4 regions of the Sporacetigenium mesophilum DSM 16796 genome follow, and region 2 is predicted to be linked to each of the others. Evidence: riboswitches for the same ligand, from Rfam matches in the RefSeq annotation. Region 2 holds a riboswitch; each other region holds the start of a gene.
The links. A riboswitch is a leader RNA that binds a small molecule or an ion and turns the genes downstream of it on or off. The one in region 2 is predicted to bind cyclic di-GMP.

Region 1 (4,118 bases), on a different contig from region 2:
AAGTTACTGTATTATATATAATAGCTTATTCAATAGGTAGATTCTTTGTAGAAGGACTTAGAACTGACAGTTTAATGTTAGGTCCGCTTAGAATGGCACAGGTTATAAGCTTAGTTGGAATAATAGCTGCATTAATAATTCATGTATATTTTACTAAGAAATCTAAAAACATAATAGATAAAGACATAAATGAAAAATAAGGAGAGTTAATATGGAATTTCATCACGTATCGGTACTTTTAAATGAATGTATAGATAATTTAAATATAAAGCCAGACGGTGTATATGTGGATTGTACTTTAGGTGGTGCAGGTCACTCAAAGGAAATAGTAAAAAAACTTGGACCTAATGGACTTTTGGTATGCTTTGATCAAGATATTAATGCTATAAATACTGCAAAAGAAAGACTTGGTGAGTACTCTGATAGAGTAAAACTTGTCCATAGAAACTTTGTTCATCTAAAAGAAGAATTAGAAAAGTTAGGTATTAACAAAATAGATGGTGTTTTGGCAGATTTGGGAGTTTCATCTCATCAACTTGATGAAGCTGAAAGAGGATTTTCATATATGCAAGATGCTCCTCTTGATATGAGAATGGATATAAGAAGTTCATTATCTGCATATGAAGTTGTAAATGAGTATGATGAAAGAGACCTTGCTAGAATAATAAGAGATTACGGTGAAGATAACTGGGCTAAGCGTATAGCTCAATTTATTGTACAAGAAAGAAATGAAAAACCTATAGAAACTACTGGTGAACTTGTTGAGGTAATAAAAAAGGCTATACCTAAAAAAGCTAGAATAGATGGGCCTCATCCAGCTAAGAGAACTTTTCAAGCTATAAGGATAGAAGTAAATAACGAGCTTGGAATAATAAACAAGATGATAGAGGATGCAACTTCTATAATGAATCCTGGTGGGAGAATATGTATAATAACTTTCCATTCGCTGGAAGACAGAATAGTTAAAAATGCATATAAGGATTTAGCTATTGATTGTATATGCCCATCAGAACTTCCTATATGTCAATGTGATAAAGAATCTCTTTTAAAAGTTATAAGTAGAAAACCTATACTTCCATCGGATGAAGAAATAGAAGTAAATCCAAGATCAAGAAGTGCAAAGTTAAGGGTAGCAGAGAGAATATAGGGAAATTAGTCGATTTTTGTTTACAATAAGTTAGAAAAGCGATAAAATTTAAATTAGAATTAAAATTCGATAAAGGCAAATCTAGGGAAACTTAGAGACGCAAAGCTATAGGAGCTAATGTTATACTTATATAATAAGTGTAACTATGCTAGCCAGTTGCCGAAGAAAGTGCGGCTAATGAGTTTTGATTCGCAAGTACATTAAAGATACAGGAGGTAACTTGTGAAAAACATTATATCCCATTCAGATCCTAAGTCGCCTATATCAGAAGCTTATAGAAGTATAAGAACTAGTATAGAGTTTAGTAATATAGATAAAAATGTAAAAACTATAGTTGTAACTAGTTCAATGCAAGGTGAAGGAAAAAGTACTACAGCATGTAATTTAGCAGTATCTTTTGCAAACTTAGGAAAGAAAATTTTATTAATAGACTGTGATTTAAGAAGACCAAGTATTCATAAACAATTTGGAATTACTAATATATACGGTTTGACTGATGTTATTTTAAGCTATAAAACCTTTGATCAATGTATTCAAAGAACTGATATAGAAAATTTGGATATAGTTGCATCTGGTCAAATACCACCTAATCCATCTGAAATGCTAAGCTCTAATAAAATGAGAAATTTAGTTAATAGTTTCAAGGATAATTATGATTATATTATATTAGATACTCCACCAGTTGGAATAGTAACTGATGCAGCTGTGTTATCTAGTTATTGCGATGGAGTAATAATGGTATGTGCTTCTGGAGAAGTTGATATAGAAATGGCTAAAATAGCTAAAGAACGTTTAGATAAAGTTAATGCTAAAATACTTGGAGCTGTTCTTAATAAAATGGTAATAGATAAGAAGAGTTATGCAAACTACTATTATTACGGTGAAGATATATCAAAGAAAAAACGTAGAAGAAAATAATAAAAACTCCTTAAATCATATTGAATATGAATTAAGGAGTTTCTTTATGTTGCTATATTATTTTTTTCTTACAAACCATGCAAATGCTCCTATAAGGGCTGCAGATACTGTAGATACAGCAGCTATAGCTTTTGTTTTGTAGTTAGAAGCAGTTTCAACACTTTTTTCTTCATTTTTGAAAGCAACAGCATCTACCGCTGTGTCTATAGTGAAGGTTCTTGTTTCTTCGCTTTTATTTCCATCTTCGTCCTCTGCTATAATAGTAAGTGTATAAGAGCCTGGTTCAACTATAGTATCACCAACTTTATACTCTTTACCATTAACAAGGATTGTATACTTTACAGCATCTATAAATTTAATATCTAAAGTTACAGGGCTATTATATTTTTTATTGTTTTCTATGGTTAAAACTTCTATTTCAGGTTTTGATAAATTAACTTTAAATCTAAATTGTTCTTCAGATATATTACCGGCTTTATCAGTAGCTTTTACATAAAGGATATAGGCTCCATCTTTATCTATTATTTCACCTGAGTAGTCTAAGTTATTTAGAAGTATAGTTAAAAGGGCTTCAGGATCATCCCACTTTATAAGTGGTTTTATTTTACCTTCAGTATATGTTTGATTATTTTTTATACCAGTAATTGTTATTACAGGTTTTGTTTTATCTACTACAAATGATATAATTATTTCTTGAATATTACCAGCGTCATCTTCAGCTTTTACTACTAAGTTGTATTTACCTTCTTTTTCTATAACAGTATCTGTAGTATAAGGTTTGCCATTAAGAGTCATAGTTAGCTTAGCAGTATCATCATCTATACTTATACTTGGTTTAATTTCTTTGTTAGAGTAGTGGCCATCTTTTATACCTTCTATAGTTATTTTAGGAATTCCTGTATCTACAATTACATCAAAATCAAAAGTAGAGTCATTTCCAGCCTTATCAATAGCTGTAATTACTACTGAATAACTATCATCTGAATTAAATGTATAACTATCTCTAGATGTAGAAGAGGAGCCGTTAGAAGGTTTTATTATTGTCTGTATATTTAAATCTTTTAATTCACTTAATTTATCTTCAATCTCTGCTGTAATTGTTTTACTATCTTTAGAATTTAAATATATTTTGCTTCCTTTAGAAATAGTTTTGTTTCCTGCTTTTACAGATTTAATATCTGGAGCACTTCTATCAATAGCAAAGTTAAGATTACTTGTAAATTTAGTTCTATCAGATATATTAGATATAATATAAGATTTATTAGATATATCTTTTCTTGTAGCCTTATCTCCAACAGATATAGATAAGTCATATATATTCTCAATATATATAGGCTCTTTAAAAGTTACCTCCATACCATAACCAGAAACAAGTGGTTTAGTATCATATTCAATAGATTTTCCATTCAAAACAAATGATAAGTCCTCTGGTGTTGTTGTAACATCTTTTATTGTTATAACAGGGGTTACTTTATCAACCTTTTTATGACCAACATTTAAAGCACCACTATTAAAATCATTTTTATGTTTTTTATTAACATCATTATTACTATTAGTATCAACACCTAAGCTACTTACTTTTATGTCTACTACTGGTTTAGATGTATCTATAGTAATATAATTTGTAACAGGCTCTGCTGTATTTCCAGCCGTATCAACTGCTGTAACTTCTATTTTATATATACCTTCCGATTGCATAGAAAGAGGTAAATCGAAATTTAACTCACTTGCTAATTTAGTTTTATTTAAAACTTCTTTTCCATTATGGGTTATATTTAAAGTTACTGTATCTAATGTCGCTTTATCTATAGTATCATGTATCTTATCGTAAACATTAATTACTCCTGGATTTGACTTACTAGTATTTACAGAAAGCTGTTTTGGTATATCTGCAAATAGATTATCCTTTAAATCTATTTCAGGAGCTTTTGAATCTATATAGAAAGTAAATTTTTTATTGTTAATTGTTTTATTAGAGAAATTGGAAGTAACAGATATATCTATAGTATACTTTCCATCCTCTAATTTGTAATCTTTGATTGAATCTGAAGAA
Region 2 (4,118 bases):
AACAGTTAGTTTGCGCTTAAGATAATATTAAATTTTAAAATAAAGCGAAAATAATTGGTTTTATTCTTTATTTTTATGAAGAACTAAAATATAGTTAAGAGATTATTTCTATGAGTATAAACAATAAATCCGACATAAAAATATATTCAACAGAATTACTACCGCCTAAAGGTAATAAGACAGAGGCTGAGCATAAAAAAATAGACTCTGATAAAGGCAAAAAAGAAGATAAAAATAGTGATATAAATATTAATGTATATAATAACATTAGAATACAAATTAGTACTATAGATTATCAGCAAAGAAATATTCAAGAAAAGATATCTTTAATTCAAGCAGAAGAATTAAAGATAAATCAGATAGAAAATTCTCTCAGAAAAGCTAAAGAGATTTATATGGAGTCAATAAAGAATAAAAGTAAAGAGGAATCTAAGTATAAAAATATTATCAAAGATTTTGTAAATCAAGCAAGTAATATAGAGCAATGGTTAGAAGGTAAAAACTATAAGTTAAATAAAGAAAATGAATATAACCAAACCAAGCAAGAATATGTGTATTTAAATAATGAATATAAAGGTATTGATGATATAAATAATGCTTTGAGAGAAATAGCTAATATAAAAACTAAATTAACTGAATCAAAAGATAAGTTAGTTTCATTGGCACAGATGATAGAAAATGTAAAAGTTAAAATAAAAAATGAAGAAAATTATATAGAAGATTATATAGAAGTAATTAAATATACGAAAGAAGCTGTTTTAATAAATCCATCTGAACATATGAAATTTCAAAACAATATTATTAATGATATGGTTCTTAAAATATTTAAATAATATAAAATAAAAAGTATGAGTACTAAAGGTTTTTTATTTAAGCTCATACTTATTTTAAATTCAGAATATAATTTAGTTAGATTTATTGTAGTAAATAAAATAACTTTATTGCAGAAAAAAAGAAAAATATGTAAAATTTCAAAAAACCCTATTAAAATTTGTAAAAATTACGTATAATGGACTTATAATATATTTACAGAAAAATTACATAGGCAAACCTAGAGAAATCTAGCGACGCAAAACTATAGGGACTAAGGTTGGAAAACTATGTTAGCCAGTTGCGAATGAGTTAAAAGTCATTGATATAACGCTACTCGTTCTGGGTAGCTTTTTTTGTAAAAAAATATAGAGAATTTTGTCAAAATTTAGCTTAATACATAGTAAAAAAGATAAAAATAGTATATAATTTAATATATTAGTAACTAAAATTGTTAGAAAATGTATATATTTGTAGAAAAATGTGAAAAAATTGTACAATAAGAAAAATTAAATAGGTAAATCTAGGGAAACCTAGGGACACAAAGCTAGAGGGACTAAGGTTATTATAACTATGTCAGCCAGTTGCATCCGAGCGAAATTTACATAACTTATGTATCTTTATTTAAGTGCGTTCGTATTTAACTATTCCCTTTGGAGTAGTTTTTTTATTTATAAGGAGGTAGGCATGAATACATACGATTTAATAAAAATAGGGTTAGGCGCTACAGATTTAAGAAGTAAAGCTATAGCACATAATATTGCAAATATAAATACACCAGGATACAAAAGAAGATATGTAAGTTTTGAAGAAACATTAAATAGCGCAACACCTGAAATAGAAGAAAAAGTAGATAAGTCAACTAGCATGAGAGTAGATGGGAATAACGTTGATTTAGAAGTAGAAAAGGTAAATCAAGCAGCTACAAGTCTTCAATATAATGCATTAGTAACTTTAGCAAATAGCAAGATATCAATGACAAAGAGTATTATATCTGGGAGGTAATTAAATGAGTGTTTTTAGTGGGATGAGAATAAGTACAAGCGGATTATCATCAGAAAGGCTTAGAATAGATACAATATCTTCAAATATAGCCAATATGAGTACTACAAGGGGAGCTAATGGAGAAGCATATAGACGTAAAGTTGCAATATTTGAAGAAAACTTTGATAAAAAGTTAGGAATGCTAGGGGTAAAGACTACAGCTATAGAAGAAGATAAATCACCTTTAAAGCAAGTTTATGATCCATCTCATCCTGATGCAAATGAAAAGGGTTATGTAGAATATCCAAACGTAGATATTTTAGTAGAAATGTCAGATTTAATGGCTGCATCAAGAGCTTATGAATCCAATGTAGATACATTAAATGCTCAAAAAAACATGATATCTAAGGCTTTAGAAATAGGAAGGTAGGGGTAGCAAATGCAGATAACTGAAATAGCACAAATTGGCAGTAAGGTAATAAATAGTGACAATAAGGTAGCAGAACAATCTAATTCAAATTTCTCAGATATATTTAAACATGCTATAGATAATGCTAATGGAGCTCAAGTAAGCTCAGATAATATGGTACAAAGCCTTATAAAAGGAGAAGACGTAGCAATGCATGACGTTATGTTATCAGTACAAGAATCGCAAATGTCTATGCAATTACTTCTTGAAGTAAGGAACAAGTTTGTTGAAGCATATCAAGAAATAAATAAGGTGCAAATATAGCCTTTTAAGCAAGGAGCAAATAAATGGAACAACAAAATATAATGGAAAAAGTGAAAAGGTTTTTTTCTAATAACGTTGAAAAATTCAAGTCTTTAACCAATGCTAAAAAAATAGCAATTGGAGTAGGTGTCCTAGCTGTTATACTTGCTACTATATTTACAGCAATGTATGTTAAAAAAAGTAAGTATGATGTTTTATTTTCAAACCTAGATCCTAAGGATGCTGCAAGTATATCACAGGAACTAGAATCTAGAAAAGTAGATACGAAAATAGAAGGAAATACAATATATGTTCCAAAACAAGAGGTAGATAAATTAAGGCTAGAACTTTCTCCAACTATAACTAATGGCTCAAAGGGTTTTGAATTAATGGATGAAGGTTCTTCTATAGGATTGACAGATGAAGAATTTGAAATCAAGAAACAAAGAATGATACAAGGAGAAATTGAAAAGACAATAAAAAGCTTTTCTCAAGTAGAAAATGCTAGAGTACATATTACCCAAGGTGAAAAGTCCGTATTTGTAAAGGAATCAACACCAGGAAAAGCAGCAGTATACATAACACTAAAACCAGGAGCTAATTTGAGTAACTCGCAGGTTAAATCAATAGTATCTTTAGTATCTGGAAGTACAAACGATATACCTAAGGAAAACGTAGAAGTAGTAGATCAAAATATGAGGCTTTTATCAGAAGGAATATTTGATGAAGATAAACAAAAAGATCTTCCAAATGGAGCTAATTTAGATGAAACAAAACAAGCTGAATCTAAATTAAATACTCAGCTGAAAAAATCTATAGTAGATATGTTGGAGCCTATGTTTGGCGCTGGTAAAGTAAAAGCAACTGTTAATACAGATCTTAATTTTGACACTACACAAACAACGCAAATAAAAATAGATCCAGAAAAGGTTATTAAGAAAGAGACACGTTCTGAAAATACATCTACAGATAACTCTAATGGAGGTTCGCTAGTAGATAATAATATGAGCAATACAGCAAATAATGGGGCCGGCAAAAATCAAAGTAAAGAAGAGACAATTGAGTACGAAGTAGGAAAAACAGAGACTAATATAATTAGCGCTCCAGGAGAGGTAAGAAGAATAACAGCATCTGTAGCTATAGATGGTGATTTAGGCGCTCCAATTACAAGGAATGTAGAAGATTTGGTATCAAATGCTATAGGGATGGATAAAGATAGAGGGGATAGTATATCTGTGGTATCAATGGAATTTGATCCAGCGGCCAAGGCTGAAAGAGAAAAAGAATTACAAGCCATGGAAGAAGAGGAACAGATGGAGAAATTGTTTAAAATAGGGACTTATGTAATTATAGCTACATCAGTATTAATTATAATATTAGGAATAGTACTGTTTATTATTAAGAGAAAAAAATCTAAGCTTGAAGAAGATGACCAAGCTAATATGGATTTAATAAATGCAAAACTAGAAGAATTAGAAGAAAAGAAATTACAGTTTATAGATGCAGATGATGAAGAGCTTACTTTAGAAGAAGAAGTTAAGATATATGCAGCAGAAAAACCAGATCAAGTAACAGAAATAATCAAGAAATGGTTAAGTGATTAGGAGTGATA
Region 3 (4,118 bases), on a different contig from region 2:
TATTCTTTTAATATTTACGAACTAAGATTCATTTTAAAAGAAGGCTCTGTTAGACAATTCTGTGATAAGTAAAAAATAAAAATAACTGTATCCTAGTATTTAGAACATATATACGATGTGATACAGTTATTGATTAATTTTAACAGTAAGTGATTCTTAATTTATAAACATTATCCACAATTTACGCAACCAAATTATATAACATTGATGGAATGTTACAGTATTTAGTTGCGTTTTATATAAAGAATACGTATTTTATTTATTAGGATGCTCATCATTTTTTGTAAAATATTTATTAAATATCTTCTTTATTGACTCTAAATTTCTAACTAAGTAATTTACAATAGCAATATTTAGGAGAATTGCTATTGGTGCATTGTACTCATTTACTTTTAATAATGTTAAAATATATAAAGCTAATACGGGAATAAATAAAGCTATAATAGTTAAAATAATGCTTAGCTTTAAAGGTTTTACATCTGAAAAAGAATACGTCCACTCAATTACTACTCCTGAAGCGAACAATAAAAAAGTTGCAAAGTAAAATATAAATTTATTGCTTTCTTTAAATGTAAAAAAAAGAAATAGTGAAATTGCAAGCATAATAGCACTATATATATAATTTATGAATTTTACTGATTCCTTAATTTTAAGCACTCCCTCCATTATATTTAATATAAAGTTTTATACAACTGTAAACTTTGATTATACTATATACTATATTTTAAGTTAGTTCAATAAGTCTGTTCTTTATAGTATATCTAGTAATATAAGTTTCTTTAGTTGCTACATTAACTAACATATCTCTGATTCTATCAGATTTCTTATTCTTTTTGCTTATTTGTAAAAACTTAAACCAAGCCAAATAGTTGTTCAAATATTTACTGGACACACCATTAAATACCTGTATCCATCTCTTAAATCCACTATGAAGGGCGTTTATATGTTGTAAATGATATACGCTATCTATCATTTGTTTTCCTCTAGGAATTTGTTTTAAGCTTACCTTAAGTTCTTTATCTATCTTAGGATATGATTTATGTGAATCTGTACAAAAAGTAACATCTTTGCCTATTTTTCCATCAAAGAAGTTAACTATTTCATTTTTAGTTATTCTACCTTTACACACAGTACCCATAAGGATATTTCCTTTTCTATCTATGGCTGATTCTATACAAATTTGTTCTTTTGATATACCTCTCTTTTTCTTATCGTACTTTCCTTTACCTCTTTGTCTAGGCTCTCTAGGCATAATAAAAGTAGTACTTTTTGAGTGATTTCCTTTATAGGATTCTCTTAAAAAAACTTCATCTACTTCAACTATTCCTTCAACAATATCATTTTTTAGTGATAAATTAATTACATCTAGTATTCTATGTCTCATAAAAAAAGATGTTTTAACGCCTACACCTACTTCTTCTGCACATTTTCTTATAGAAAGTCCTAATATCATTAACTCACAATATTTTAGCCATTTATCTAAACTCAAATTAGTGCTAGAAAATGGAGATAGTGTCATCTCATCAAAAGTAGTACGACATCTCTTACAGATATATCTTTGTCTACCTCTAGATTTGCCATTTTTATTAACTTCTTTGCATTGGCACTTAGGACATTCATATCCCTTAGAAAATCTACTTTCTTTGATATTATCTTTAATTTCATCCGAATTGAATAAATTACTTAAAATTTCCTGTGCTATAGAAATTAGGTCTCTAAGTTCATTTTTGTTTAGACTTTTTACTAGGGCTTTCATACTTTTTGTAGGCATAATATAATCATCCTTTCTAAAAATTTATTGAAACATAGCAGATATCTATATTATAACCTATTTTTATATAATTAATCACACAATTGTCTAACATAGCCTAAAAGAATTAATAAAGCTTTAAAGTAATTAAAAAAGCTATTCAAAAAGAATAGCTTTAATAGACACACATCTATGCTCTCTTCGGCAACTGGCTGGCATAATTACACTTACAAGTGTAAAATTAGCCCCTTTAGCTTTGCGTCCCTAGGTTTCCCAAAGTTTGCCTTTATCGAATTTTAGTCCTATATAATTATTATATATTTTATATAATATCTTGTAAATATATGTATCACCATCTACTGTCTATTTCAGTTAAAGTTTTGCCTATCTCATCTTTTATAGAAATTACTTTATTAGAGTTAGTGTAAGGAGTATCTGTATAATTTATTATAATAATTTTACTATGTTTAGGAATGTATTCTATAAGGCTTGCTACAGGATACACAACTAATGATGTACCTAATACTAATAGACAATCGCAACTAGATACCCTATTTATAGCTTCAGAGAATAAAGGTACATTCTCATCATACAAAACTATGTCTGGCTTTATTAATCCACCACATTCACATTTGTAATTTTTTAAATATTCATTTTGAGAATAACTATTACCACAAATTAAACAAGTTCCAGTATCAACATTCCCGTGTATATTTAACACATTTTTACTGCCAGCTAATTGATGTAGATTGTCCACATTTTGAGTTATAATACTTGAAATATAGCCTTCTTCTTCCCATTTTGCCAAAATTTCATGAGCAATATTAGGCTTAAACTTATTAAATACGAAAAATTCTTTAAAAAACTTATAAAACTTCTCAGTATTTCTTAAAAAATATCCTTTGGATAAAGCTACTTCTGGAGTAGTTGAGTATATTCCATTTGATGATCTAAAATCAGGAATTCCAGACATTGTACTAATACCTGCTCCTGTTAACACCACTGTATTTTTTGATTCTTTTAAGATTTTTACTATTTCTATATAATTATTATCCATATAGTCACATCCTTTTTACTATTTCTACTATATTATATCCTTATATTAAAAAATAGGGCGATTATTTAATCGCCCTATTACAATATAACTTTTATATACTATTTTTTATTCTTCAGTCATGCTCATAGAAGCAGTGCCAGTTTTACCTACTTCTGCTAAATCATCTAAAGCATATTCTACTAATGCTTTGAAGTTATCAGAAGAATGTGTAGCACCAGATACAGCTGCAACATCACCTATAAGTTGCTTATCAACTAATGCTTTTTCTAATTCAGGCATATATTTTTCTGGATAAGTTTTTGCAACTGGTTCCATATTAGCTTTGTACTCTGCATCTTCAGACTTTAACTTACCAGCTTCATTTATATAATCAAAATTTACATTTGCAATTTTATGATCTTTTATTTCAAGTTCTACAAAAGGTTTCCAACCATGATCGTCAAATTTATCTGCTTCAACTTTGTAAGTACCATCTTCATAAAGAGGTACTATTGCCGCTGTAGTATCCCCAGTTTTTGCCTTTTCTATTGCAGCTGCTGCAAGTTCATTAAAGTTTCTAGATGAATGAGTAGCACCAGTTACAACGTCAACTTTTGCTGCATCTTGAACCTCAACTAAGTTAGCTCCTAATTTATCAAACCCTTCTCTTGGTGTATATCCATTAGCTGCTTTAAATCCGTCTATATATCCTTGAACTTCCGTTCTCATCTCTTTTTTCTCATTTGTGTAGTCGTAGTATGCTTCTGTTATTTTGCCATCTTTAACAGTAATATCAACAAATGCAGTCCAGTTTCTAACATCTTTTCTATCATATTCTGCATGATAAGAACCATCTTTTAATCCAGTTGATGGTGCAGCTGTATCTTCTTTAGGTGGTGTACATCCGCTAAGTAGTGTTACAGTCATTAAACTTGTTAACCCTAGGCCTAAAATTCTCTTTTTCATATTTATCCCCCTTAAAATTATAATACTATCATTACCCTTACATTATATGGAGTAAGTATGTAATATGTTAACAAAAATGTTATAAAAATAACGATTTGTTGACACTATAAGTATATTAATCTAAGTACATGATTATGAAAGATTTTATCTATTATTCCACTCACATTTCATATACAATCTGTTATCCTTTAAATTTGCACAAAGTTTGCCATTCATCTTGTTCATTAAGCTTTTTGCAATAGATAATCCTAGCCCGGTACCATTACCTAAACGGGTTTGATCTGCTGTATAAAATCTATCAAAGAAAAGGTCTACATCTCTTTTTGTTAAGTATTTTGCATCATTACTTATCGTTAAAACAACAAC
Region 4 (4,118 bases), on a different contig from region 2:
GCCAAGTGACATCATAATTCCATCTCATTTTATATAAGGTGTTTTGATTGTATTTTGAACTATTAACATAATTTTTTGATATCCAATCTGCAGCTCCATATATAGCTGAGTCTACACTTGTCCATCCATTACAATATGCAGCCTCTGCCCCATATACGTTTGCATTTTTGTCTATAGCCCCTATTCCAAAGAAATTATATACAACAGCAGGTTTGCTAAGAGTTTGACCTTTATATGAATATACAGTCTCTCCTTGTGCTAAACGGGAAGTTCCATATCCAGTTTCCCACATAGCATGAGATACTAAATATATAACATCTACATTATGTTTTTTTGATGCATCTATAAATACACTAGCTTTGTTAGCAAATATATTTGTTTGGTTAGATTTAAACTTTAGATTATTCAAATAAGTATTTAGTTTTTCTTCAGATATGTCTCTATATGTATTTAGCTTTAAAAATTGATACATTCCATTTTGAGTTTTTGCAAAATTTGTTGGATCTAAATAATATTTAATATCATCTTCAACAGCTCTTATAAAACTAGTAAGAGTAATTGAACTTCTAACATTTGCTGAATGTATAACTTGATCTAGTACTGCTTGTTTTGCTAAATGTTCATTTAAACTATAATTTAAAACCTTTTCCTCAACAGTTCCACTATTGTTTGCATAATTTCCACCTGGGTTATTTATTGGTCCATTATTAGGAACTTCAGGTTCACTTGGTGTTTGAGTAGTTGGAGGTGTTTGTACTTCATTTAAATACCTGCTTGCTACACATCCACTTTGATTATTATATTTTATATGACTCCATCCATCTTTTTCTGATGTTACTTCTACTGCTGCACCTTTATTTAATACTGTAACTACCTTATGTGTAGTACCAGGGCCGCTTCTCATATTCAGGCCATCTACATTTACAGTTTTAGCTATAGTAATTACTGGCTGACTATTATCTGGTAATTTAGGTTCCTCTGGCTTTTGAGTAGTTGGAGGTGCTTGCACTTCATTTAAGTACCTACTTGCTACACATCCAGTTTGATTATTATATTTTATATTACTCCATCCATCTTTTTCTGATGTTACTTCTACTACTGCACCTTTATCTAAAACAGTTATTACCTTATATCTAGTACTTGGGCCCATTCTCATATTAAGGTCATTTACATTTACGACTTTCTTTACAGTTTTTGCAGTTTGTTCATTATTATCTGTAACTTTATCTTCCTTAGGTGTCTCAACCGGTTTAGGCGCCTCAACTGGTTTTGACTCTGTCTTATTATCTAAGTATCTACTTGCTACATGTCCGCTCATATTATTAAATTTAATTTGTGACCAACCATCTTTTTCTGATACTACTTCTACCTCTGTCCCCTTGTTTAATACCTTATTTACCCTAAATGCAGTACTTGGTCCACTTCTCATATTTAACCCATCTACATTTACTACCTTTATTGTTATATTAGCATTATCTTGTTGGTTAGATGAAGTACCTACACTTATATATTGACCAGATACCCATCCTTCTTTTCCTGACTTGGCTTCTATTTTATACCACCCATTTGAATTTTCTAATATTTTTACTTCTTCATTTTTTTTAAGTGTAAAAAGCACCTTGTTATTTGTACCTGGGCCACTTCTTACATTTAATGAAGAAGCTGTAACTACCCCTACACTTGGAGCTGCATTAGCATCTACTGCTGCTAACGGAAGTACAGCTAGAGTTGTTAAAATTATCGGCATCTTTTTTTTCAAAAAACCACTCCTTAGTATAAAATTTTTTAATACTTATTAATCCGCTCCTTTCGGTAGCTGGCTGGCATAATTATACTTATGGTTATTAATATAAAATTAGCCCCTTTAGCTTTGCGTCTCTAAGTTTTCCTAGGTTTGCCTTTATCGAGTTTGTTATATTTTATACTACCCCTTGAAACTAAATTTAGTTTGCGTAGTATTGCATTCAATTTAATTATAATATTTTTTTATACTAATTTCTACATATTATGTAAATTATTACAATATATTTACATAATAATGTATTCATCAAATAACAATAAAACCCTTTATATTTTAACAAAAACTAAAATTCGCTATGTTCACGTCTTAAGCGGTATTGAAAACTAGGTACGTTACTCAAAATCGTATTTATTACCACAAAAAAAGAAGGTGCTATATAGCACCTTCTCTTATATAATACATTTTAGATTTATTTTAAAGTTTTAGCATATTCTTTAAGTTTTGCCTCTTCTTCATTTTTTGGTTCTGGTAAAACTATATTATGTGGCATTTTCTTACCGTTTTCATCAACACATATAAAAGTTGTAAATCCATCTACAATAACCTTATCTGTATCATCATTTTTTATAACCTTACCATACACAGTCATACTAGTATTTCCTGTATAAACAACTTTAGTTTCAAGAGTTATAATCTCTCCTTTTTTTACAGGGCAAGTGAATTTAAGTCCATGCATTTTTAAACAAACCATGTTGTCAGGATTTTTATATGTACTTGCAGCAGCAATAAATGCACCTTCTATAAACCATTCTGCCATTCTTCCAGCAAATAAAGTCCCATGGTGATTTAAATCTTCTGATTTCACTAACTTTGACATTGTATAGTGTTTCATTCTGTGCTCCCCCTTGTTCGTCTTATAATTTAAAAATAGAATTATTTACTATATTCATTTAATAATTGTAAAATCCTTCTTAAATTGATAATAATCATGTTTTAAAATAAAAAAGAAAGCATTTTTATATGCTTTCTTTTTAATTAACTATTTATTATTTTTTTAGTTGTTGAGTTATTGTATATACTATTTGGAACTACATTTATTAATTCATTTAATTTCTGCTTACATTTTTCCATATCGCCTTTTTCTTTGTATATCATGGCTATATTGTATAATGAGTGGTCGTAATAGTTGTCTTTTGCTGTATATCTACTAATATAGTTATTGTAGTATTTTAAAGCAGTATCATAATCCTTCATAGATTCATATATGCTACCTAATATAAATATAGATTCAGAAACATATAACTTGTCTTTTCCATATTCCGCAAGATATTCAAAACTCTTTATAGAATCTTTACGAAGCCCTCTCTTCTTTTCATCTAATGCTTTTTTGTAGAGAGCGTGTTCATCTGCAATTACAACTTCTTTTTTAATTATAGGTTTATTGTTTCCAATTTGAAACTTAAGATCATTGTTTTCTTTCTTTGAATTTGCTAAGTCTTCTTTATAATCTCCAACTTGAGTATTTAATGTACTAACTTGGTTGTTTAAATTCGATATTTCATTATAGCCATATATAGATTGACCTATTATGCCAGCTGCTAAAAGAACAATTATTGCTACAGGAATATTATTTTTTTTCTTAGTTTTATTAGGTTTAGCCTTTTTTTCTTTTGGCACTTTCTTAGTTGGCTTTTCAATATTTTCATCTATTTTATATACTCTTTTGTCTATAAACTTTATTACAATCTCATTGCTTTTATCTAGTGTCAAAGCTTTATTGAAATAATCCCTTGCAATTATTTCATCTTTTCTTTCCATACAAAGTAGCCCCAAAACTATGTATGGCTCTATAAGTTGAGGATATTCCTCTATTAAATTCTTAAATATTTGAGTTCCCTCTTCATATAAGCCTTCCTTAATAAATCTTATAGCATGATTGTATCTTTCTAAAAAAGTATCAAAGTCTACAGAGCTCATAATATCCATATACTTAGTTGCAATATCACTTTTTGTATAACCTACGCTTTTAGAAAAATAACTTACAGATTTATCAAAGCTACATTCTAAGAATGTACATATACCTAGTAAGTTTAATATATCTGCGTCTTTTGGATTTAGCTTTATAGCTTTATTTAGTTCATTTATTGCATTTGTTATGTCATTGTTTTTTACCATGTCTAAAGCATTGTTATACATTATATAAGAATCTATAACTGTATCTTTTTTATTTCCTTTTTCTATTACAGTTTTTTCAAGACCTTGCAGTAGCTCGTTTATATTATCACTAGTTAAATTTATTTTATTTATAGTATCTAAATTAACTTGATAATTATCCTCATCTATATTTGAATATTCATAAGAAATTTTTTCAAAGTTT

Region 1: linked by a shared signal. The riboswitch ahead of BS62_RS07910 (CpsD/CapB family tyrosine-protein kinase) and the one ahead of BS62_RS06030 (flagellar basal body protein) in region 2 are both predicted to bind cyclic di-GMP.
Region 3: linked by a shared signal. The riboswitch ahead of BS62_RS14005 (IS1595 family transposase) and the one ahead of BS62_RS06030 (flagellar basal body protein) in region 2 are both predicted to bind cyclic di-GMP.
Region 4: linked by a shared signal. The riboswitch ahead of BS62_RS09815 (SH3 domain-containing protein) and the one ahead of BS62_RS06030 (flagellar basal body protein) in region 2 are both predicted to bind cyclic di-GMP.

Annotation. Positions count from the first base shown of each region.
Region 1 is NZ_JCANUR010000007.1:114,191-118,308, forward strand. It holds gene lgt (prolipoprotein diacylglyceryl transferase) at 1-200, shown strand, start outside; gene rsmH (16S rRNA (cytosine(1402)-N(4))-methyltransferase RsmH) at 212-1,147, shown strand; cyclic di-GMP riboswitch class I at 1,212-1,311, shown strand; gene BS62_RS07910 (CpsD/CapB family tyrosine-protein kinase) at 1,370-2,065, shown strand; gene BS62_RS07915 (hypothetical protein) at 2,123-4,118, opposite strand, start outside.
Region 2 is NZ_JCANUR010000005.1:17,554-21,671, forward strand. It holds gene BS62_RS06025 (hypothetical protein) at 111-833, shown strand; cyclic di-GMP riboswitch class I at 1,035-1,119, shown strand; cyclic di-GMP riboswitch class I at 1,317-1,402, shown strand; gene BS62_RS06030 (flagellar basal body protein) at 1,498-1,815, shown strand; gene flgC (flagellar basal body rod protein FlgC) at 1,820-2,224, shown strand; gene fliE (flagellar hook-basal body complex protein FliE) at 2,234-2,527, shown strand; gene fliF (flagellar basal-body MS-ring/collar protein FliF) at 2,551-4,110, shown strand.
Region 3 is NZ_JCANUR010000025.1:1,909-6,026, forward strand. It holds gene BS62_RS14000 (hypothetical protein) at 256-657, opposite strand; gene BS62_RS14005 (IS1595 family transposase) at 725-1,771, opposite strand; cyclic di-GMP riboswitch class I at 1,951-2,045, opposite strand; gene BS62_RS14010 (NAD-dependent protein deacylase) at 2,100-2,807, opposite strand; gene BS62_RS14015 (FMN-binding protein) at 2,913-3,752, opposite strand; gene BS62_RS14020 (sensor histidine kinase) at 3,897-4,118, opposite strand, start outside.
Region 4 is NZ_JCANUR010000011.1:28,809-32,926, reverse strand. It holds gene BS62_RS09815 (SH3 domain-containing protein) at 1-1,759, opposite strand, end outside; cyclic di-GMP riboswitch class I at 1,809-1,909, opposite strand; gene BS62_RS09810 (acyl-CoA thioesterase) at 2,211-2,633, opposite strand; gene BS62_RS09805 (tetratricopeptide repeat protein) at 2,777-3,937, opposite strand.